DNA from 4 places in the Janthinobacterium sp. 35 genome. Region 1 is predicted to be linked to each of the others. Evidence: predicted binding sites of a transcription regulator. Region 1 holds the regulator's gene; each other region holds the start of a gene.

Region 1 (5,446 bases):
CTGCATAACGACCGCCGCAAGGGTATCGAGCACGGCTCGCTGCACAAACCTGTGCACACCTCCGTCGCCTTCGGCTACAGCGACGCACGCCAGCTCGCTTCCGTGTTCCAGGGCAAGGAGCCCGGTTTCCGCTACGGCCGCCAGGGCAATCCGACGGTGTCCGCGCTGGAAGACAAGGTCAACAAGATGGAAGATGGCGTGGCCACCTTGTGTTTCGCCACCGGCATGGGCGCCATCGGCGCCGTGGTGCAGTCGCTGCTGCGCGCGGGCGACCATGTGGTGTCGTCGGCCTTTTTGTTTGGCAATACCAACAGCCTGTGGCAAACGGTGACGGGGCAGGGCATCGCCGTCTCCTTCGTCGACGCCACCGAGGTGGCCAACGTGGCGGCCGCCATCACGCCGCAAACGCGGATTGTTTTCGTGGAAACCATCGCCAATCCACGCACGCAGATCGCCGACCTGGCAAAGATCGGCGCCTTGTGCAAGGAACGCGGCATTTTGTACATCGTCGACAACACCATGACGACGCCTTACCTGTTCCGCCCGAAAGCGGTGGGCGCGGGCCTGGTGGTCAATGCGCTGACGAAATCCATCGGCGGCCACGGCAATGCGCTGGGCGGCAGCTTGACGGACACGGGCGTGTTCGACTGGACGCAGTACCCGAACATTTTCGACAATTATAAAAAGGCGGCGCCCGCGCAGTGGGGCATCGCGCAAATCCGCGCCAAGGCCTTGCGCGACTTCGGCGCATCGCTGGGCCCGGAAGCGGCGCACCATATCGCCGTCGGCGCGGAAACCATGGCCTTGCGCATGGACCGCACCTGTTCCAATGCCCTGGCGCTGGCCAGCATGCTGGCCGCCGACCCGCGCGTGGCGGCAGTGCATTACCCGGGCTTGGCGTCGCACCCGCAGCACGCGCTGGCGACGGACTTGTTCCGCAGCTATGGCTCGCTGTTCAGCTTTGAATTAAAAGATGGCATCGATTGCTTCGATTTCCTGAATCGTTTGAATCTGGCCATTCCAGCGAGCAACCTCGGTGACACGCGCACCCTGGTCATTCCCGTCGCCCACACGATCTTTTATGAGATGGGTGCCGAGCGCCGCGCCAGCATGGGCATTGCCGAGTCCTTGATCCGCGTGTCGGTGGGTATTGAGGATGAGGCCGATTTGCTCGAGGATTTCCGTAGCGCGCTGGATGTATAAAACGCCTGGACAATAAAAAAGGGCCGCAACAGTCATGCTGTTGCGGCCCTTTTTGCATGTACTTGATTAATGCCAGCTGCGCATCAGTCCCACTGCCAAACCTTCCAGTGCAAACTCATCTTCCGGCGACACGGTAATGACCTTGAAGTCGGGATTTTCCGGCAGCAGTTCGATGACGGAACCCGTCTTCTTGTAGCGCTTGACGGTGACTTCGTCGCCGATGCGGGCCACGACGATCTGGCCGTTTTTGGCGCTGTCGACCTTCTTGACGGCCAATAAGTCGCCATCCATGATGCCGGCGTCGCGCATGGACCAGCCGCGTACTTTCAGCAGGAAGTCGGGCTTGGCCGAGAACAGGGCCGGGTCCACGTTGTAGCTAGCTTCCAGGTTTTCCTGTGCCAGGATGGGCGAGCCTGCCGCCACCCGGCCGATCAGGGGCAGCGACATCAGCAGCGCTGCCGGCACCTTCGATGGCGCTGCTTCGGCTGCCGCACCGATCAGGCGGATGCCGCGCGAGGTGCCAGGCGAAATCTCGATCGCGCCCTTGCGGGCCAGGGCTTGCAAATGCTCTTCGGCCGCATTGGCCGATTTGAAACCCAGTTCATTGGCGATTTCGGCACGGGTGGGAGGAAAACCCGTGTTTTCAATCGCGTCCTTGATCAGGTTCAGGATTTGTTCTTGTCGTGCTGTCAGCTTGATCATGAGCGGTGGGTGCATACTAAAATGCTGTCTATATGAACAGTCTGTATTTTTGTACAGTATCGCCCACTATGCAAGGGGATTTCGGTTATTTGCGCGAATTTCGTGCGAAATACTGGAATGGGCAGGAAAAAACGCCTGGCCTGCCCCGTGCGCGGGCCGCTTGTTGAAGGAATGATTGAAACGTTTGCAAAAGGCGGTTATAATCTTCGGCTGACCTTCCCACACCCGTCTTGACGCCGGGGTGGGCGATTATCAATCCGACCTGAAGGAGTTTGCATGCGTCATTATGAAATAGTCTTTATCGTCCATCCGGACCAGAGCGAGCAAGTGCCCGCGATGATCGAACGTTACAAAGCCAGCGTAACCACCCGCGGCGGTTCGGTTCACCGCGTGGAAGATTGGGGCCGCCGTCAAATGGCTTACTCGATCCAAAAGCTGCCTAAAGCACACTACATCTGCCTGAACATCGAATGCGACAACGAGACCCTGGTCGAGTTGGAAACAGCATTCAAATTCAATGATGCCGTGTTGCGTCACCTGACCGTTAAAATGAAGAAAGCTGAAACAGCTCCTTCGCCGATGATGAAATCGGTACAACGCGAAGACGCGGCCAAAAGCCACCGCACCGAAGCACCAGCAGCCGCTCCTGCCGCAGCAGCAGCTTAATTCTTGACCAGGATCGTGCGCTGAACCAGCTACAAGTAACCGCCATCATTGCCGAGCGCGAAATATTGCGCTATACCCCGGCAGGGCTGCCGATTGTGAATGCAGTATTGCAACACAGTTCGCAGCAGATGGAAGCAGGGATTGCCCGTTTGACCGAGTTTGATGTTGCCGCGCTAGCCGCTGGCGAAATTTCAGGCCGGTTCAGCCAGGCAAGCTTGGGCGGGGTGTATCAGTTCACGGGTTTCCTGGCCAGGAAGAGCCGCAACAGCAAGAGTTTGGTGTTTCACATCATTGATTTTAGTGCAGTCAATTCTGACTAGCGCATTTTAGATACAGGAGCCTGACATGGCATTCGGTAAAAAGTTCGACAAAAATAAGCTCAAGCTTAAAGAAAAACGCAAACAGCAAAATCCGTTGTTCAAACGCAAGAAGTTCTGCCGCTTCACCGCAGCTCACGTTGAGCAAGTCGACTACAAAGACGTCGACACGCTGAAAGACTTCGTCCAAGAAAACGGCAAGATCATGCCAGCACGCCTGACCGGTACCAAAGCGCACTACCAGCGCCAAGTCGACACCGCAATCAAGCGCGCTCGCTTCCTCGCGCTGCTGCCATACACCGATCTGCACCACGCTTAATCGGTCAGATATTCCTGGAGAAGAACTATGCAAATCATTCTGTTAGAAAAAGTTGTTAACGTCGGTAACCTCGGCGAAGTCGTCAAAGTCAAAGACGGTTACGCACGTAACTTCCTGATCCCGCAACGCCTGGCACGTCGTGCTACGGCAACCGCTGTGGCTGAATTCGAAGTCAAGCGCGCCGAACTGGAAAAAGCTGCTGCCGCCAAACTGGCCGCATCGCAAGCCCAGGGCGAAAAACTGAGCGGCCTGACCGTTCAAGTTGCTCAAAAAGCTGGTGTTGATGGCCGTCTGTTCGGTTCCGTCACCAACTTCGACATCGCTGAAGCGCTGACCAAGCAAGGTTTTGCTGTTGAAAAAGCACAAATCCGCATGCCTACCGGCCCGCTGAAGATCGTTGGCGAGCACAACGTTTCGGTTGCTCTGCACACCGACGTGGTCGTGGAAGTTGTTATCGCTGTCGTACCAGACGCGAACGCGTAATTGTCTGCGGGCCTGGCCCGCAAGCATTGCCGCATGATGAAAAGCCGGGTTCGCCCGGCTTTTTTGTGGCCTTTTTTTCGCTCAATTTCAGCCCTTTATTTTTGCCACCACGCCGAAGCGGGTATAATTCGCGCCATGAACGCCCCCTCTGATCCGCAACTGGATTCCCTCCGTATTCCGCCGCATTCGATCGAAGCAGAACAATCCGTTATCGGTGGTCTGTTGCGCGACAATGCAGCGTATGACCGCATCGCCGACTTCATGCATGCGGAGGATTTCTATCGCTATGACCATCGCATCATCTTCGAGCAAATCGTCAAGATGATTAACGGCTCCAGGCCGGCCGATGTCATTACTGTTTTTGAAACCCTGACCCAGCTCGGCAAGGCCGATGATGTGGGCGGACTCGCTTACCTGAACGCCATGGCGCAAAATACGCCATCGGCCGCGAACATCCGGCGTTATGCCGAGATCGTGCGCGACCGCGGCGTCCTGCGCAAACTCATCACCGTCGCCGACGATATCTCCGGTACGGCCTTCAGCCCGCAAGGCAAGGAAGTCAAGCAGATGCTTGACGAGGCCGAATCGAAGATTTTCGCCATCGCCGAAGAAGGCGCGCGCGGCGCCCAGGGCTGGACCGCCATCCAGCCCCTGCTGACGCAAGTGGTCGAACGCATCGACGAGCTGTACAGCCGCGACAACCAGAGTGAAATCACGGGCGTGCCCACCGGTTTCATCGACCTCGACCGCATGACCTCCGGTCTGCAGCCGGGCGACCTGGTGATCGTGGCGGGCCGTCCGTCGATGGGCAAGACGGCGTTTTCCGTCAACATCGGCGAAAACGTGGCCATCGACAGCGGCTTGCCCGTGGCCGTGTTTTCGATGGAGATGGGCGGCGCCCAGCTGGCCATGCGTATGCTCGGTTCCGTCGGCCAGCTCGACCAGCACCGTCTGCGCACGGGCCGCCTGAACGACGAAGACTGGCCACGCCTGACGAATGCGATTCAAAAGATGAACGACGCGCAGTTGTACATCGATGAAACGCCGGCCTTGAATTCGATCGAATTGCGCGCCCGCTCGCGCCGTTTGTCGCGTCAATGCGGCAAGCTGGGCCTGATCATCGTCGATTACTTGCAGCTGATGTCGGCCAATAGCCCGGGCGATAACCGGGCCACGGAGATTTCCGAGATTTCACGGGGCTTGAAAGGCCTGGCGAAAGAACTCGGTTGTCCCGTGATCGCGTTGTCGCAGCTGAACCGCTCGCTGGAACAGCGGCCGAACAAGCGTCCCGTGATGTCGGACTTGCGCGAATCGGGCGCTATTGAACAGGATGCCGACGTGATCCTGTTCATTTACCGTGACGAGGTGTATAACCCCGACTCGCCAGACAAGGGAACGGCCGAAATCATCATCGGTAAACAACGTAACGGTCCGATCGGCAGCATCCGCCTCACCTTCATGGGGCAGTACACCAAATTTGGCAATTACAGTGGTGGCCTGGCGCTTTACCAAGGCGACTAAGACTCAGCAGCACTGATATTCCATTGGCCGCCCCCTCATACGGGGCGGCTTTCTGTAGTAAATAACACGACTCAATGCTTAACGGAGAATGACATGTTTGGACGCTTGATGCCCACTGAGGGCAAGTTTTTTGAATTGTTTAACCAGCACGCGGAACTGTGCGTCAAGGGCGCTAAAGAAATGCTCGGCCTGATGACCAATTTCGATGACCTGGAAAACCGCGTGCATGCGATCG
Region 2 (5,446 bases), on a different contig from region 1:
TACCAGATCCAACGTGCGACGCATGGCACTTAACATGCCGAGCGCCAAGATATCGATCTTTAACAAGCCAACCGCATCCAGATCATCCTTATCCCATTGCACGATGGTACGGTTCTCCATACTGGCATTTTCCACCGGTACCAGACGCGACAGCTTACTGTGCGAAATGACGAAACCGCCAGGATGCTGCGACATGTGACGCGGAAAGCGCATCATATGCTCAGCCAGGAAAGCCCACTTCCGGGCGACGTCGGACTCAGGATCCAGTCCGCAGCTGTGCATGCGCTCCGCCAGTTCGGCCCGCCCTCCCCATCCGTGGTTGGCTTTGGCCACTTTTTCGACAATGGACAGGTCAACGCCGAGCGCGGTACCGACATCACGCAACACGCTCTTCGGGCGATAGCTGATGACAACGGCCGTGAGTGCTGCGCGGGTGCGGCCATACTTTTGATAGATATACTGGATCACCTCCTCGCGACGCTGGTGCTCGAAGTCCACGTCGATGTCGGGCGGTTCGTTGCGCTCCTTGGAAATAAATCGCTCGAACAACAAGGTGCCACGCGATGGATCAACCTCGGTCACGCCCAGGCAGTAGCACACGGCACTGTTGGCCGCCGAACCGCGTCCCTGGCACAGAATCTTGCTGGCCCGCGCGAAGCGCACGATATCGTAGACCGTGAGAAAGTAGCTTTCATAGGACATCTCTGCAATCAATTCGAGCTCCCGCTCGATGAGAGACTGGACGTTGGCCGGCACGCCGCCGGGATACCGCCAGTGCGCACCAAGGTATGCCTGCTGTCGCAAATACCCGCTTGGCGTCATCCCCTCAGGCACAATCTCCACCGGGTACTCGTAACGCAACTCGTCGAGCGAGAACGTACACAGATTTGCGACGCGGACCGTTTCCTCGAGCGCGGCGTGCGAATAAAGATTGCCCAGCCGGACCCTGGAGCGCAGGTGCTGCTCGGCGTTCGACGCCAGCCGATAGCCACAGTGTGCGACCGGCACGCCATGACGGATCGCGGTCATGGTGTCCTGCAGGGGTTTGGCCGAACGCACATGCATCACCACATCACCGGTAGCCACCACGGGCAGGTCGAACTGGGCGCCGACAGCGGCAACGATATCCTTGTGCTCCTGGTCACGCGATCGGAAGTGCAAGGTCAGCGCAATCCGCGCACGACCGGCGGCACATTGCAACAGCCAGGCCCCCTGCCGCTCGATGACTTCGAGCTCCGCGCCATAGCGCGGCAGCAAAATCAGCTGACAATCGGGCATACCACGCAACGCCGTCAAGTCAGGCGGCGGTGCCGCAATATCGCGAGGTCGTACAAGATACTCGCCCTTTTTCGCGCGCCGACGCGCAACGGTGATCAGCTCGCACAAATTGCCATAGCCGTTCCGGTTCATGGCCAGGATAAGCAGCGAGAAGGGCGGTGTACCGTCCTCCGGCGTCACCAGCATCTGGCTCCCAATCAGCAACTTTAGGCCAGCCTCTTTGGCGGCAAGATGTGCCTTCACCACACCTGCCACAGTGCATTCGTCGGTAATCGCCAGAGCGTGATAGCCAAGACCAGCGGCACGCTGCACCAGCTGCTCGGGAGCGGACGATCCATGTAAAAATGTAAAATGACTCACGCACTGCAATTCGGCGTAGGAGGGGAGGGCGGTCGCCATGGCTCGCATCCGTCAGGCGTACAGTCCATGCAGAAACCAGCGACTATCCACGATGCGCTCAAGGTAAATCCAGTAGCACGTCGCATCGGTACCTTGCGCAACATAGTAGTCGCGCGCGACCGACTTCGCATCCCACCAGCCGGCCTCAAGTCGCTCAGGTCCGCGTATCAGCCTGAGGGGGCTCAAGTAAAAAGGCCTTTCGTCGCGCGTCAGCAGCTGTATGGGCTTGGGCAGCACAAAGCAGGGACGATCCAACACCAACTCATCCTCGCGGCACGACGCCATTTTCGCCGTGGCCGGCCCCCAGCTGTTGCACTGCTCGGGGCGATGGTCAGGAGACAGCACCGGCACCAAAACGTTTTCCGGACCTAATCTGGCGGACAACAGTTCCAACAGGCGAGTGAAATCAGCCTGCGAACCGCCGGGCTCTGGAAATAGCTGATCGGTTAGCGGCTGCCTCGGTTCGAGCTGCACCACTTCCAGTCGTAGTCCAATGACCGGCGCACTCAATTCTGTCTTGGCCAGGCGCTCCCTCAACAACCTTAACAAGTGTGGCTCTTTCCACGCCGGCTTGGCCAACGTAATTTCGACAGGCGTCGGCAGCACCGCAGAACGGCCGCGCTCGTGCTCCAGAAGCAGTCTAAAAGTGATCACAGCCAGCTGGCGAGCAGCAAGCCAGCCAATGAGCTGCAGGATCAAGGTCGTGGCGCCATGCATCAACGCTTCCGCATGCTCGATTCGATCGAAGGTTTCGATATGAGCGGAGAATTGCGCTGGCACTGATATCCAACGATGCATTTCTTCGATATCACCATACGCACGGTCGAGGGAATGCAACAGCTGCTTGCTCGTCCGTCGCAGTAACCCGGCTCTCGGCAATTTCCGCACATCGCTCAGCGTACTGGCGCCGATACCATCGAACCAGGTAAGAAATGGCGCAGCCGATGGCACAAGTGAACAGGGTAACCCGTCGAGTCGGAAAGCCAGAGTTGCGGATTGCAGGCACCTTCTACGCGGAGAATGACGTCCACTCTTTATGTGAGCAAGCAGCCAGGCACCTTCCGCCGTCGGCGCCGCACCCAACCGCCCGGTAAATCCGAGGCGGCGGATGCTATCGCGTACCCGTCGACACAATGAAAGCGCACCACCAAACAACGAAAGACTCGCACCGACATTGAGCAACAGGCTGAAATCATCGGTGAACGCAACCTCGGGCGTGAACTGCAACATCACCATCGCAATGGAATCGAGCGCACGCGATTCCTTTTCTATATCGCGATCCAAAATGATCGCACCAGGTGCAATGGTCTCCACCCCGCCAGACCGCATGCCAATTCGCACACCGGCATCGATCGCCTCTGTCGAAGCGACCAGCACTTTTCCACCATCCACAACCACATAAGAGCCTGCCTCAGACCAAAACGGGCGGAGCGTTTCGAGCGGTAACAGCGGCAGGTATAAAGTTAACAGCAGGGACGTTTTCATGATGCACGGGGTGACGGCCAGTAGGCATATCAGCAAGCGGAATAAATAGGGTTTTATCGGAAACAGGACCACGTCGCTTCAAGACCTCAACGTGGACACCGCCCATCGCTGGCCGAACTCCCAGCCGAAGGGACGCGGGCGAGGCTTCACTCGCGCACGCCATAGGACGAATCAACCAGAACCAAGTTTCCGCGCCTTGGGCCGCCAAATTCAAGCGACGCAGTGAATCGGAACGGATATGGTTCTGCCAAAACACGACAGCACCGCAACTACCATTTTTAAGTATTTGTTCCGTCGTCCAAAGAGCGTCTCCGGTACTGGGGGCCCGAACCCATATCAATCGACCGATGTCGATGCCCCATATCTTAAATGCGAGCGAATGCGGGATATAAGGAGGCTGAACCAACACAATTCTTTGCTTATCCGACAACTTGGCAAGCAATGGCTTAAGTAGCTGCAACTCTCCAATACCGGATTGCTGAACCAGCAACTCGATAAGCGACGAACGTGGCCAGCCAGCACCAGGCAATTCTCCATCCAGCAACGAATATCCGGACGAACAGCTAACGTCGCGCGACACTGCCAGCTCACTTGCACGCCAGACATGAGAAATCACCAGGGGATCAGTGACCTCCACAGAGAATTCAGAGCAAACTTGAGAGCAGAGCAAAGCCATGAGAAAGCACAATCGTTATCAACATAGTACTGTATATATATACAGTGTATGCGTGATTGTTTGATTGTGCAAGAGGCAGCTTCAGCTGAAACGGGGGGAGCGGGAGGGGAGGTGCAGCGGAACGGAAAGACAGGTCAATGAATGGCCGCCACCTTCACAGGGTCTCCACGTCGAGGCCGAGGTCACGGCCAAGCACACATTTCTTCTCTTCGGTATCAGTGCGAAGGCACAGATCGAATACCGTAGTAGCTGTTGACGGAACCGCACCAAATAATCTACTTTCCAAATATCTGTCAGCAGCCGCGTCAGCCTTATCACAACAGTGCGCCACAATAATCTTGCTAAATTGAAAACTAACTAGTAGCATGAATGACACAACAACAATTATCGGAGTCGACATGAAATCGATTATTAAGTTTTCTATTTTCGCAACTTCAATTGCCCTGTCAAACGTTGCTAACGCAGGGGTCGAGTGTTTCACCCGCATTTCAGCTCAGCTAACGACGAAAGACAACCATTGCGGAAAACATTGCAGTACATGGGCTGAAAGAGTTCCACCACAAACGATTCAGCTTGAAATGCCGGACTCATTCAAACAAAAATCGGCGTTCTTCAAGAATCCACAAGTAGCATGCTCTGGCGGAACGTGTGGTTTTGGATCGTTCCCCCCCATCGGCGTTACATCTCCAACCAATATTTCCTATACATTTAGACATCACAGTCGCCCGGCGATAGTCACAATATCAGCAGAAGTGTGCATCTTGAACGATGCTGTTCCCCCTGTTCCCCCTGTTCCAAATCCTCCCAGTGGGCCAAGCAAGCCAACTCCGCCAATACCAACGCCGCCTTCAGTTCCCGTACCTCCGCAAAAAGAACACGTTACCCGCGAAGCCGGTCCCATGGATGCAAATGATTGCGCACGTATGAAAAACAACTGGATGGTCAATGCGAGGCAGTACTGCAGTCCATACAACGTGAATATTGTTGCCACCAATCTTACCTGTGCCACCGATGCAGATCGACTAGGCCGCTCTGTATCTGGTGTGTTTTTGTGCGTAAAATAGTAAACATGGTCATTATCATTCGCAGTAAATTTCCAGGGAATAAGTGATGAGTGCCAAGACAACTATCGAAAACGTTGGCAACATGAATGAAGCCTCTATCGAATTTGCCGGGCAATATGACACGATCTGCGCCGAGTGCAACCAGCGCTGTTGTTCGCCCTGTACTGCCAACGGCGATATAACCAAGTGTGCTTACACCAAGTTTGAGAACTGCTCGGTATGCGGCCATGCCTCATCAGTTCATTTTGCAGGGCCTCATGAATAAACAAAGCAACGATTGCTTAAAAAAGACTTGGGACAAGCGTACGTGGCCTCACACTGCTTCGAAGCAGTGTGAGGCCATCATTTCGTAACGCCACGTTCAATTCAAGACGTCTCATGCAAGACGCTTTCGCTCAAGTTGCTTCGCTGCCCATTACGTCCTGATTCCTTCACGTCGCCTTCGCTGGCCATTCATCGAGGCACCGTTCGAACGCCGCGATCCGCGCATCAACCATGCTGTCGATGCGGCGCTCGCGCACTTGCTGCTCGGCGCCGAACAGAT
Region 3 (5,446 bases), 240 kb from region 1:
ACGCGCAAGACGCAACTGTCGGAAATCGGCCGCGAGCTGTATCCGCTGTTTGAAAAGATGATCGAGGACCTCGACGGCGCCATGGCCGGCATCGCCCAGCGCAAGGCCCTGAAGACGGGCCTGGTGCGCATCGCCGCGCCGCAGATGATGGCGTGCACCCTGCTGCCGGAAGTGATCGCCGCCTACCGCCAGGCGCACCCGGAGGTGCAACTGCGCCTGGTCGATTGCCCCGTGGAAAACGTGTCGGCGCGCGTGTTCAGCGGCGAAGTCGATTTCGGCATCGGCCCCGAGCGCGACCCGACGGCGGAAATCGCCGCGCAAGTGCTGTTCGAAATGCCCTTCGTGCTGGTCTTCCCCGAGCAGCACCCGCTGCAGCAGAAAGAGCGCGTCACCTGGGCCGACGTGGGCGACTACCCGTTCATTTCGCTGCAGGGCCAGTTCACGGAACGCCTGCTGCGCGACATGCACGGCGCGTTCCGCGAACTGTCGCTCAATCCCTACAATGAAGTGACCTTCATGACGACGGCGCTGGCCATGGTCAGCGCCAACCTGGGCATCACGGTCTGCCTGCCGTACGCGGAACCGATGGTCAAACTATACAAATTGCACATGCGCGCCCTGCACCAGCCGGAACTGACGCGGCGCTTTTTCGTCTACACGAAGACGGGCCGTTCGCTGTCGCCGGCGGCCGAAAGCTTCATGGCCTTCCTGTTCCAGTTCGTCGAGACGCATGAGTGGAACGTCGGCGGAAACAACGGCGCACGCGCCGCGCTGCCGGCGGGCAGCGCGGCGGGCAGCGCCTTATAATGGCGCATCGCCCTTCAGCAAACACGCCATGACCCAGCCCGACCAGCACGACCTGTCCGCCATCGACGCCGCCACCATCGCCATCAACCAGCGCATGAACAAATTCGACGGTCACGACCAGGTCTGGCTGTTCGGCTACGGCTCGCTGATCTACAAGGCGGACTTTCCCTATATTGAACGCCGCCCCGCCAGCATCGCCGGCTGGACGCGGCGCTTCTGGCAAGGCTCGCATGACCACCGGGGCACGCCGATGGCGCCGGGCCGGGTGGCCACCATCGTGCCCCAGGCGGGCGCCGTGTGCGACGGCATGGCCTATCTGATCACGCCCGAAGTCTTCGACCACCTCGACCACCGCGAAAAGAACGGCTATTTGCGCCTGGCCACCGATATCACCTTCGACGATGGCGGCAAGGTCGAAGGCCTGGTGTACATCGCCAACGAAGAAAACGCCGCCTTCCTCGGCGCCGCGCCGGAACTCGATATCGCGCGCCAGATCGCCCGATCAAACGGCCCCAGCGGCCCGAACAGCGAATACCTGCTGCACCTGGCCAGCGCCCTGCGCGAACTGGGCAAGAGCGACCCGCATGTCTTTGCCATCGAGCAACATCTGGCGCAGCTCCAGGCACCTGCCCAAGACAGCGCCGCAGCGTACCCCGGCAGCATCAGCGCTGACGCTGGTTCAACTTAAAACAAATCCAGCTGCCCGGCATTGCCCCCTTTTGCCGAGTTCCCCAACGGCGGCACCACCAGCGGCCGGCGGAACTGCGTGCAATCGAGCTGCTTGAAGCGGCCACCCTTGCCGTGCAAGCCCAGCCGATGCACGGCCTTTTCAAAGCGCTGGTGGATCAGGTCGGCCCACACGCCCTCGCCCCGCATGCGCGTGCCGAACGCGCTGTCGTAATCCTTGCCGCCGCGCATTTCGCGCACGCGGTTCATCACGCGCTGGGCCCGCTCCGGGAAGTGCGCTTCCAGCCATTGCTGGAACAAGGGGCTCACTTCCCACGGCAGGCGCAGCACCACGTAATGGGCGTGGATGGCGCCCGCGTCGCGCACGGCTTCGAGCAGCTGCTCGATTTCCGGCTCCGTCACGAAAGGAATGATGGGCGCGATGCTCACGCCCACGGGGATGCCCGCCTCCGTCAAGGTGCGGATGGTGCGCAGCCGCCGCGCAGGGGCCGCCGCGCGCGGCTCCAGCGTGCGCGCGATGACGGGGTCGAGCGTGGTGACAGTGACGGCCACGGCGGCCAGGCGCCTGGCCGCCATCGGCGCCAGGATATCGATATCGCGCTCGATCAGCGACGATTTCGTGATCAGCGCCACGGGGTGGTCACACTCGTGCAGCACTTCCAGCACGCGCCGCGTCAGCTGCCGTTCGCGTTCGCACGGCTGATACGCATCGGTATTGACGCCCACGGCGATCGGCTCGGCCACATACGACGGCTTGGCCAGTTCGCGCCGCAACAGTTCGGGGGCGTTCACCTTGGCGTAGATGCGGCTTTCGAAGTCCAGGCCCGGCGACAGGCCCAGATAGCTGTGCGTGGGACGGGCAAAGCAGTAAATGCAGCCGTGTTCACACCCCCGGTATGGATTCAGGGAAACGTTGAACGGCAAATCGGGCGAAGCGTTGCGTGTGAGGATGGTGCGCGCCTGCTCGTCGCTGACCTGCGTTTTCCAGCCCGGCGCCGCCTCCCCCTCCGCCCCATCCAGGCCGCCCACGCTCCAGCCGTCATCGAAACCGGCGCGCGCGTGCGCCTCGTAGCGCCCTTGCAGGTTCGACACGGCGCCGCGCCCCTTGTGGGCTTTCAGCGATTGCGGCGGCAACATGGCTTGCCCGGCGAAGCTGTCATCGTGCTCTGGAATGATTGCTTTCATGAACGGCCCCATCAACTGTATATACGTACAGTATACTATGCCGCTATGCGGGCAAGATCAAGGGCTGGCGTGCTGCTGTTTCACGCTTTTTCAGCATGCGGTATGACATAACTCAACTGCTGTGCGACAAAGCCGTCAAATGCCGTGATCAGAGGAACGAAGCGGGACGCGTCCTGCTCCAACTGCATCAGGGCATAGCAGGTCGCTTCCAGGGTCGATAACTGGTCTGGCGCGTGCGCCTTGCGGATCAGGTAATGGGAAGCGGGCGTGTCGCGCAGGGGCAGGCGCGGCAACTGTTGCAACTGGGGATTCAGGTACAGCATCTTGCGGCTCTTGCGCCAGGTGGCGTCCAGCACCACCAGCCGCAATTGGCTCAAAAATCGGGCCGGATCGAGCAAGATGGCGGGGTTGAGCGGGGGCGGGGGCGCGATGCCCAGCGAACGGTCGCCGGGCGTATCTGGGTACAGCAGCACGTTGTGCTTGTCGGCCAGCAGTGCGGCGAGCGTGTCCGGGGCAAACTGCTCGCCCGTCAGCATGCGGCTGTTGGGCAGGCTCAGGTGCAGCAAGCGGGCACTGCCCTTGGCGTTATGGACTTCCAGCGGATGCTGCAGGATCAGCACGTCCACTGCATGGGCCACGGGGGCGATCCAGCGGCAGATGCAGCTGGATGCGGCGCGCAGGCAGGCTGGGCAGCGCGCGCGTTTGGCGGGTTCAGCCTCGGAGGACGATGCAGCGGCAGGGCTGGAGGGATGGCTGGAGGTAGAGCTTGAGGTACGACGGGTGGTCATGGCGGAGCGCGTTCGCGGCTGTCTTCAAGCCGCGATTGTAGCGCCCGCGCCATGCCACGGGGAATCTGCGCTTAAAACTCTTCCCATTCGTCGGCGCCAGACGCCACCGGTGCCTTCGGCGCGCGTGCCCGCACAGCGTCCGCCGGCGCCGCCTTGCCCGGCGCGGCTGCGGGCTGTGCTGGCGCGCGCCGTACCGCCGCTTGCACGACAGGCCGCACGGCGGTTTTGAGCGGCGCAGGCGCTTTCACAGACAGGGCAGCAGTGGTGGAAACAGAGTGCTGCGTGGCATCGAGCTTGAACACGCCCACGACCTCGGCCAGCTTGGCCGCCTGTTCCTGCATGGATTCGGCCGCTGCGGCGGCCTCTTCCACCAGGGCCGCGTTTTGCTGCGTCACCTGATCCATCTGGCCGATGGCCTGGTTGACTTGTTCGATGCCGGCGCGCTGCTCATCGCTGGCATCGGTGATCTGGTTCATGATCTGCGTCACGTGGCTGATGCTTTGCACGATTTCGTCCATGGTGCGACCCGCCTTGTCCACCAGTTGCGAACCGGCCTCGACCTTTTGCAAGGAATCGTCGATCAAGCCCTTGATTTCCCTGGCCGCCGCGCTGGAGCGCTGCGCCAGGTTGCGCACCTCGGAGGCCACCACGGCAAAACCGCGGCCCTGCTCGCCGGCCCTGGCCGCTTCCACGGCTGCGTTCAGGGCCAGGATATTCGTCTGGAAGGCGATGGCGTCGATGACGCTGATGATGTCGACAATCTTGCGCGAGGAATCGTTGATCGAGCCCATGGTGCTGACCACTTCCGACACCACCACGCCGCCCTTGCTGGCGATCTGCGAGGCGTCGATGGCCAGTTGATTCGCGCTGCGCGCATTGTCGGCATTGCGTTTCACGGTCGAGGTCAGCTCTTCCATCGAAGACGCCGTCTCTTCCAGCGAGCTGGCCTGCTCTTCCGTGCGCGATGACAAGTCCAGGTTGCCGGCGGCAATTTCGCTCGACGCCGTGCTGATCGATTCGGTGCCGACGCGCACCTGGCCGACGATACTGACCAGTTTATCGTTCATGTTTTTCAGCGCATGCATCAGCTGCCCCGTTTCATCGCGGCTGTCCACCACGATATGGCTGGTCAGGTCGCCGGCGGAAACGGCTTCCGCCACCTCGACGGCGCGCGTGATGGGACGCGTGATCGAGCGCGTGATCCAGTAGGCGCAGGCGATGCCCAGCAAGATGGCAACCGCGCCCAGCGAGATCAGCAGCAAACGGCCGTTTTCGTAGCGCGAACGGATGCGCGCGGCCGCTTCATCGAGCAATCTGGTTTCCAGCACGGCCATCTTGTTCAGCGACGCGAGGTAAATGTCGCGCTTGACTGCCATGTCGCCTTCATACAGGCGCTTGCCCAGTTCCAGGTCACCCGCATTCTTGGCCTTGAACACATTCTTGCGCACGTCCGTGTAAGCCTTGCGCGTGCTCAGCACTTCCTGGTACAGCGCTTGCTCTTCGGCGTTCAGCTCGCTCTTGCCGATAGCGTTCTGGATTTCCGTGGCGCGTGCGGACGAGACCGACATTTCCTGTTCAAACTGCTTCTGGTGTTCGGGATCGCTCACTTTCCATGCGGCCGCCGTGCGCGCCGCGTTCACCTCGATGACCTTGGTCCACTCACCGATCAGGCGTTCATTGCGCACCTTGACGTTGACGAGCGCATCGGTTTCCTTGCTGGCGCTTTGCATCTGCACGATGCCCACCACGGTCAGGCTCGTCAACAGCAGCAGGACGGCGGCAAAAGCGCCACCGAGGCGTACGCCGATTTTGAGGTTTTTCATTGCGTGATTCCTATCTGAAAAAACAATGCACAGACGCCACGAAACCGACTTGCTGCTACGTACCAATATAGCAGGCATCTGCCGTGCGGCAATCACGAGCGGCGACGCAACGCTACCCAGCGTCGCCAGAATGGCAGCGCGCCGCAGCGCACCACT
Region 4 (5,446 bases), 830 kb from region 1:
CGCCGGGTCAATGGCAACCACGCCCCACAATTCGGGTGGCGGCATCTGTTCCTGTGCAATGACGCCCCACAGTTCTGCGGGCAGCTTCTGCGCTTCCTGCGCGGCGTCGTCGATGACACCCCACAGGTCGGCCGGTTCCATGGGCGGCGCTGCCATCGCTGCCGCTTCGGCCTCGGCCGCTTGCGCTTCCGGCCGCTCCTCGGCAAACAGGTGCGCATGGCGCAGCGCGTATTCATACGCTTCGCGCAGCTCCTGGAAGGCGGCAGGATCGTCTTCGGGACGCGTCACCTTCAGGCGCTTCGCATACGCGCGCTTGAGGGCGCGCTCGTCACCCGTCGGCTCCGTGCCCAGGATGGCCCACAGGCTGCGCTGTCCGTTGTGCATGCCGCCGTCCATTTACAGGAAGCTCTCGCTCTCGACCTGGCGCAACACTTCGTCGAGCGCCTGGCGCGCCTTGCGGATGGTGTTCGGGTCCTGCGTTTCCAGCGCGGCCTGGAAGTTCGCCGTGTGCGCCGCCAGGTACTGGCGCACGTCGCCCAGCGACTGTTCGTACAGACGGTCGGCGCGCGTGACCAGGGTGCGGTTTTCCATCTGCTCGCGCGGGTGGATCTTCAGGTCGGCCAGTTCCGCAAAGCGCTGCTCGATCTGTTCCGGCGTCATCACGCCCGCGTTGTCGCTGATGATCATCTTGTGGCGTTCCTGCGTGGCCAGCACCGTCACTTCCGCTTCCAGCACGCCGCTGACATCGTAGGTGAAGCGCACGTCGATGCCGATCTCGCCCGCTTTTTTGGCGGGGATCGGGAAGCTGATCTTGCCGAGGAAAACGTTGTCGGCTACCAGGCGCGACTCGCCCTGGAAGATCGCCACGTTGATTTCCTTCTGGTTGTCGTGGATGGTGGTGATGTTTTCCGTGCGCGAGACGGGCACCACGGAGTTGCGCTCGATGATGGGCAGGTAATGCCCGCCTTCATACTGGTTTGCGCCGACCTGGCGCGAAATCGAAATACCCAGCGAATACGGTGCCACGTCCGTCATGACCACTTCGTCGAGGGCCGCATCGCGCATCTTCAGGCCCGCCTGCACGGCGGCGCCCAGCGCCACGGCTTCGTCCGGGTCCAGGTGGATGGCGGGGAAGCGGCCGAACATGCGCGAGACCAGTTTGCGCACCAGCGGCATGCGCGTGGCGCCGCCGGCCAGTACCACTTCATTCAATTCCGCAGCGCGGATGGTGGCGTCGCGCAGCGCCCGTTCCACGGGCAGGCGCAGGCGCGCCAGCAGCGGTTCGCACAACTGCGCCAGTCTGTCTTCGCTGATCTCCCAGCTGTATTCCTTGTCCTGGTAGCGCGTGGCCATGCGCACCGATGGCTGCTCCGACAGCAGGCGCTTGACGCGTTCGGCTTCATCGCGCAGCAACTGCTGCTGGCGCGGATCGAACAAACGGCTGCCGGCCGCGTCGCGCAAGCCGCTGCCTTCCAGGAAGGCGTCGACCAGCACCGTGACGAAGTCTTCGCCGCCCAAAAAATTGTCGCCGGCCGAGGCGCGCACTTCCATCACGCCTTCGAACAGCTCCAGGATCGACACGTCGAACGTGCCGCCGCCCAGGTCGAAGACGAGAAATTTGCTTTCCTGATCCTTGTCGCGGATGCCGTAGGCCAGCGCGGCGGCCGTTGGCTCGTTCAGCAGGCGCTCCACGCGCAAGCCCGCCAGCTGGCCGGCGATGCGCGTGGCCTTGCGCTGCGCATCGCTGAAATACGCGGGCACGGTGATGATGGCTTCCTCGACCTTGTGGCCCAAAAAGGCTTCGGCATCTTCCTTCAGCGCGCGCAGCACCATCGACGACAGCTCTTCCGGACGGAATTGCTGCGTGCCGAGGGTGATCTTCTTTTCGCTGCCCATGTAGCGCTTGAAAACGGCCGCCGTCAGTTGCGGGTGCGTCTGCAGGCGCTCGCGCGCGGCGCGGCCCACCAGCACGCTGCCGTCGTCGTCGATGCTGACGCACGACGGCGTCAGGTGCTCTCCCAGTGCATTCGGGATGATGGCAGCCTTGCCGTCGCGCCAGATGGCGACCAGGCTGTTGGTGGTGCCCAGGTCGATGCCGATGATCATCAGATATCCGCCTCCGCCTCATTGCCGTGTTCTTCGATCCAGGCGCGCCGTCCTGCCGCTTCGCCCTTGCCCATCAACATATTGAAGCGCGCGGCGGAAGTCATGTGGTCGATTTCGCCCAGAGTCACGGGCAGCAAACGGCGCGTGTCCGGGTTCATCGTGGTTTCCCACAGCTGCTCGGCGTTCATCTCGCCCAGGCCCTTGAAGCGCGAGATCGACCAGGCGCCCTGTTTCACGCCTTCCTTGCGCAGCTTGTCCTCGATGGCGACCAGTTCGCCGTCGTCGAGCGCATAGATTTTCTGCATCGGCTTCTTGCCGCGCGCCGGCGCGTCGACGCGGTACAGGGGCGGTCGGGCGATGCAGATGTGGCCCTTGTTGATCAGGGCCGGGAAGTGCTTGAAGAACAGGGTCAGCAGCAGTACCTGGATGTGCGAGCCGTCCACGTCCGCATCCGAGAGGATGCAGATCTTGCCGTAGCGCAGGCCGGACAGGTCGGGCGAGTCGCCCACGCCGTGCGGATCGACGCCGATGGCCACCGCGATGTCGTGGATCTCGTTATTCGCAAACAGGCGGTCGCGGTCCGTCTCCCACGAGTTCAGGACCTTGCCGCGCAGGGGCAAAATCGCCTGGAATTCCTTGTCGCGGCCCATCTTGGCCGAACCGCCCGCCGAATCGCCCTCGACTAGGAACAGTTCATTGCGCGTGATGTCCGACGATTCGCAGTCGGTCAGCTTGCCCGGCAGGACGGCCACGCCCGAGGATTTTTTCTTTTCCACTTTTTGCAGCGAGCGCTGACGCGACTGCGCCTGCTTGATCACCAGGTCGGCCAGCTTCTTGCCGTAGTCGACGTGCTGGTTCAGCCACAGTTCCAGCGGCGGCTTGGTGAAGGTCGAGACCAGGCGCACGGCGTCGCGCGAGTTCAGGCGTTCCTTGATCTGGCCCTGGAATTGCGGGTCCAGCACCTTGGCCGACAGCACGAAAGAGGCGCGCGCAAACACGTCTTCGGGCAGCAATTTGACGCCTTTCGGCAGCAGCGAGTGCATTTCGACGAAGTTTTTCACGGCGCCGAACAGGCCGTCGCGCAAGCCCGATTCGTGCGTGCCGCCATTCGAGGTGGGAATCAGGTTGACATACGATTCGCGCACGATGGCGCCTTCTTCCGTCCACGCCACCACCCAGGCCGCGCCTTCGCCTTCGGCAAAACCTTCCGAATCCGGGCCCGCGTACTGCGCGCCTTCGAACAGGGGAATCAGGGTTTCGCCATTCGATACCTGCGCCAGCGATTCGGTCAGGTAGCCGCGCAAGCCTTCCGCGTACTGCCAGGTTTGCGTATCGCCCGTCTTGGCGTTGGTCAAGGTGACGATCACGCCGGGCAGCAGCACGGCTTTCGAGCGCAGCAGGCGCTGCAGTTCGGTTTGCGAGATGTTCGGCGAATCAAAATACTTCACATCGGGCCAGGCGGTGACGCGCGTGCCCGACTTCTTGCCGTCGCGCGGGGCGGGGCGGGAACTCAGGGGCTCGATCACGTCGCCATTCGCAAACACCATGTGATGCAAGCCATTGCCGTCGCTTTCCTTGCGCCAGACGGTGATTTCCAGGCGCGTCGACAGCGCATTGGTGACGGACACGCCGACGCCGTGCAAGCCGCCCGAGAACGCGTAGGCGCCGCCCGAACCCTTGTCGAACTTGCCGCCCGCGTGCAGCCGTGTAAACACGATTTCCACCGTCGGCACGCCTTCTTCAGGGTGGATACCGACGGGAATACCGCGGCCATTGTCTTCGACGGTGATGCTGCCATCCGTATTTTGCGTGACGGCGATATGCGTGCAATGACCGCCCAGCGCCTCGTCGGAGGCATTGTCGATCACTTCCTGAATGATGTGCAGCGGATTTTCAGTGCGGGTGTACATCCCCGGGCGCTGCTTGACGGGTTCCAGTCCTTTCAGGACACGGATGGATGATTCGCTGTAGTCGGATGCTGGTTTTTTAGTGGCCATACGTGTTCAAGCTAAGTAAAGACAGTGGTTGGAACGCCAGGCCGGGGCACTGCAGGGCGCAGTGACAACGGCGGCGATAACTGTATGAATATACAGTATATTCCGTCCAGCGTCACTGGCAGAGGGCAGCGCGGCAGGCTTGGCGTCCTTGTGCGGACGCTCGCGCATTCTATCTTGTCCAGCGAGCAATAGCGCTACTCCAGAGCAACAACAGTGCACCGTGCGCGTGGTTTGGCGCCCATTGTGAAGGATTTTATGCGGCAAAGCCGCCGTTTTTACATCTTGTTTACAAGCACCTCTCCAGTCTTTACGAAATTTTTAGACCCTTTTGGCTAATCTGCTCACTATCAAAACAAACCTGAATGAGGGTGGGAATGGATATCGTGTATCTCGGCTTGATTGCCGTTTTTTTCGTCGTGGTGGCCGGCTTTGCCGTCGCCTGCGACAAACTAGGGAGCGTCAAATGAACGCGTTTTATGTGCTGGGCGCCGTGGTCTCGGCTGGCCTGCTCGTGTACCTGCTGGTGGCGCTGCTGAAAGCGGAGGAACTGTGATGACGACGCAATCGATATTGCTGCTGGTGGCCTTCCTGGCCGTACTGCTGGCCGCCGGCTATCCGCTGGGCCTGTACATGTCCAAGGTGGCCGGCGATGGCCCCGTGCGCGGCCTGGGCTGGCTGCAAAAGCTGGAAAACCTGCTGTACCGCTGGTCCGGCCTGCCCGCCGACAAGGCCATGGGCTGGAAAAGCTATGCCATCGCCCTGATCGTATTCAACGCGCTCGGCGCCGTCTTCGTGTACGGCCTGCAGCGCCTGCAAGGCGTCTTGCCTTTGAATCCACAGGGCATGGGCGCCGTCAGCCCTGATTCTTCGTTCAATACCACCGTCAGCTTTGTCACCAATACCAACTGGCAGGGCTACGGCGGCGAACAGACCATGAGTTACCTGACCCAGATGCTGGGCATGACGTGCCAGAACTTCTTTTCGGCGGCCACCGGCATTACCGTGATCTTCGCGCTGGTGCGCGGCTTCGCCTCGCGCTCGGGCAAATCGATCGGCAATTTCTGGGTCGACCTGGTGCGCTCCACGCTGTACATCCTGCTGCCGCTGTCGCTGGCCCTGTCCGTCGCTTTCATGGGCGAAGGCATGATCCAGAATTTTTCCGCCTACAAGGAAGTGACCCTGCTCGACCACGTGGCGTATGAAACGCCGAAAGTGACGGCCGACGGCCAGCCCGTGCTCGATACGGCCGGTAAGCCCGTAATGGAAGCGCAAGTGGCAACCACGCAGACGATCGCCATGGGCCCCGTCGCTTCGCAGGAATCGATCAAGCTGCTGGGCACGAA

The links. The regulator LexA, encoded in region 1, represses DNA repair genes until DNA is damaged. The targets are predictions, from matches to a motif close to ACTGTATNNNNATACAGT.
Region 2: imuA (translesion DNA synthesis-associated protein ImuA) is a predicted target of LexA. The motif match lies at 3,867-3,884, and genes of this name have one in related genera.
Region 3: CLU93_RS19890 (PA0069 family radical SAM protein) is a predicted target of LexA. The motif match lies at 2,694-2,711, and genes of this name have one in related genera.
Region 4: CLU93_RS15120 (DNA topoisomerase IV subunit B) is a predicted target of LexA. The motif match lies at 4,183-4,200, and genes of this name have one in related genera.

What each region holds. Positions count from the first base shown of each region.
Region 1 is NZ_PEFN01000001.1:4,225,732-4,231,177, forward strand. It holds gene CLU93_RS18840 (cystathionine gamma-synthase family protein) at 1-1,203, shown strand, start outside; gene lexA (transcriptional repressor LexA) at 1,270-1,905, opposite strand; gene rpsF (30S ribosomal protein S6) at 2,182-2,571, shown strand; gene priB (primosomal replication protein N) at 2,592-2,891, shown strand; gene rpsR (30S ribosomal protein S18) at 2,917-3,207, shown strand; gene rplI (50S ribosomal protein L9) at 3,235-3,690, shown strand; gene CLU93_RS18870 (replicative DNA helicase) at 3,826-5,211, shown strand; gene CLU93_RS18875 (DUF47 domain-containing protein) at 5,305-5,446, shown strand, end outside.
Region 2 is NZ_PEFN01000002.1:102,313-107,758, forward strand. It holds gene CLU93_RS27645 (error-prone DNA polymerase) at 1-1,686, opposite strand, end outside; gene CLU93_RS27650 (Y-family DNA polymerase) at 1,690-3,162, opposite strand; gene imuA (translesion DNA synthesis-associated protein ImuA) at 3,089-3,838, opposite strand; gene CLU93_RS28080 (hypothetical protein) at 4,237-4,902, shown strand; gene CLU93_RS28400 (hypothetical protein) at 4,949-5,167, shown strand; gene CLU93_RS27665 (lactate permease) at 5,334-5,446, opposite strand, start outside.
Region 3 is NZ_PEFN01000001.1:4,466,450-4,471,895, reverse strand. It holds gene CLU93_RS19900 (LysR family transcriptional regulator) at 1-807, shown strand, start outside; gene CLU93_RS19895 (gamma-glutamylcyclotransferase) at 836-1,495, shown strand; gene CLU93_RS19890 (PA0069 family radical SAM protein) at 1,492-2,631, opposite strand; gene CLU93_RS19885 (tRNA-uridine aminocarboxypropyltransferase) at 2,760-3,467, opposite strand; gene CLU93_RS19880 (methyl-accepting chemotaxis protein) at 3,539-5,290, opposite strand.
Region 4 is NZ_PEFN01000001.1:3,398,181-3,403,626, forward strand. It holds gene CLU93_RS15110 (J domain-containing protein) at 1-384, opposite strand, end outside; gene CLU93_RS15115 (molecular chaperone HscC) at 397-2,106, opposite strand; gene CLU93_RS15120 (DNA topoisomerase IV subunit B) at 2,106-4,103, opposite strand; gene kdpF (K(+)-transporting ATPase subunit F) at 4,567-4,656, shown strand; gene kdpA (potassium-transporting ATPase subunit KdpA) at 4,656-5,446, shown strand, end outside.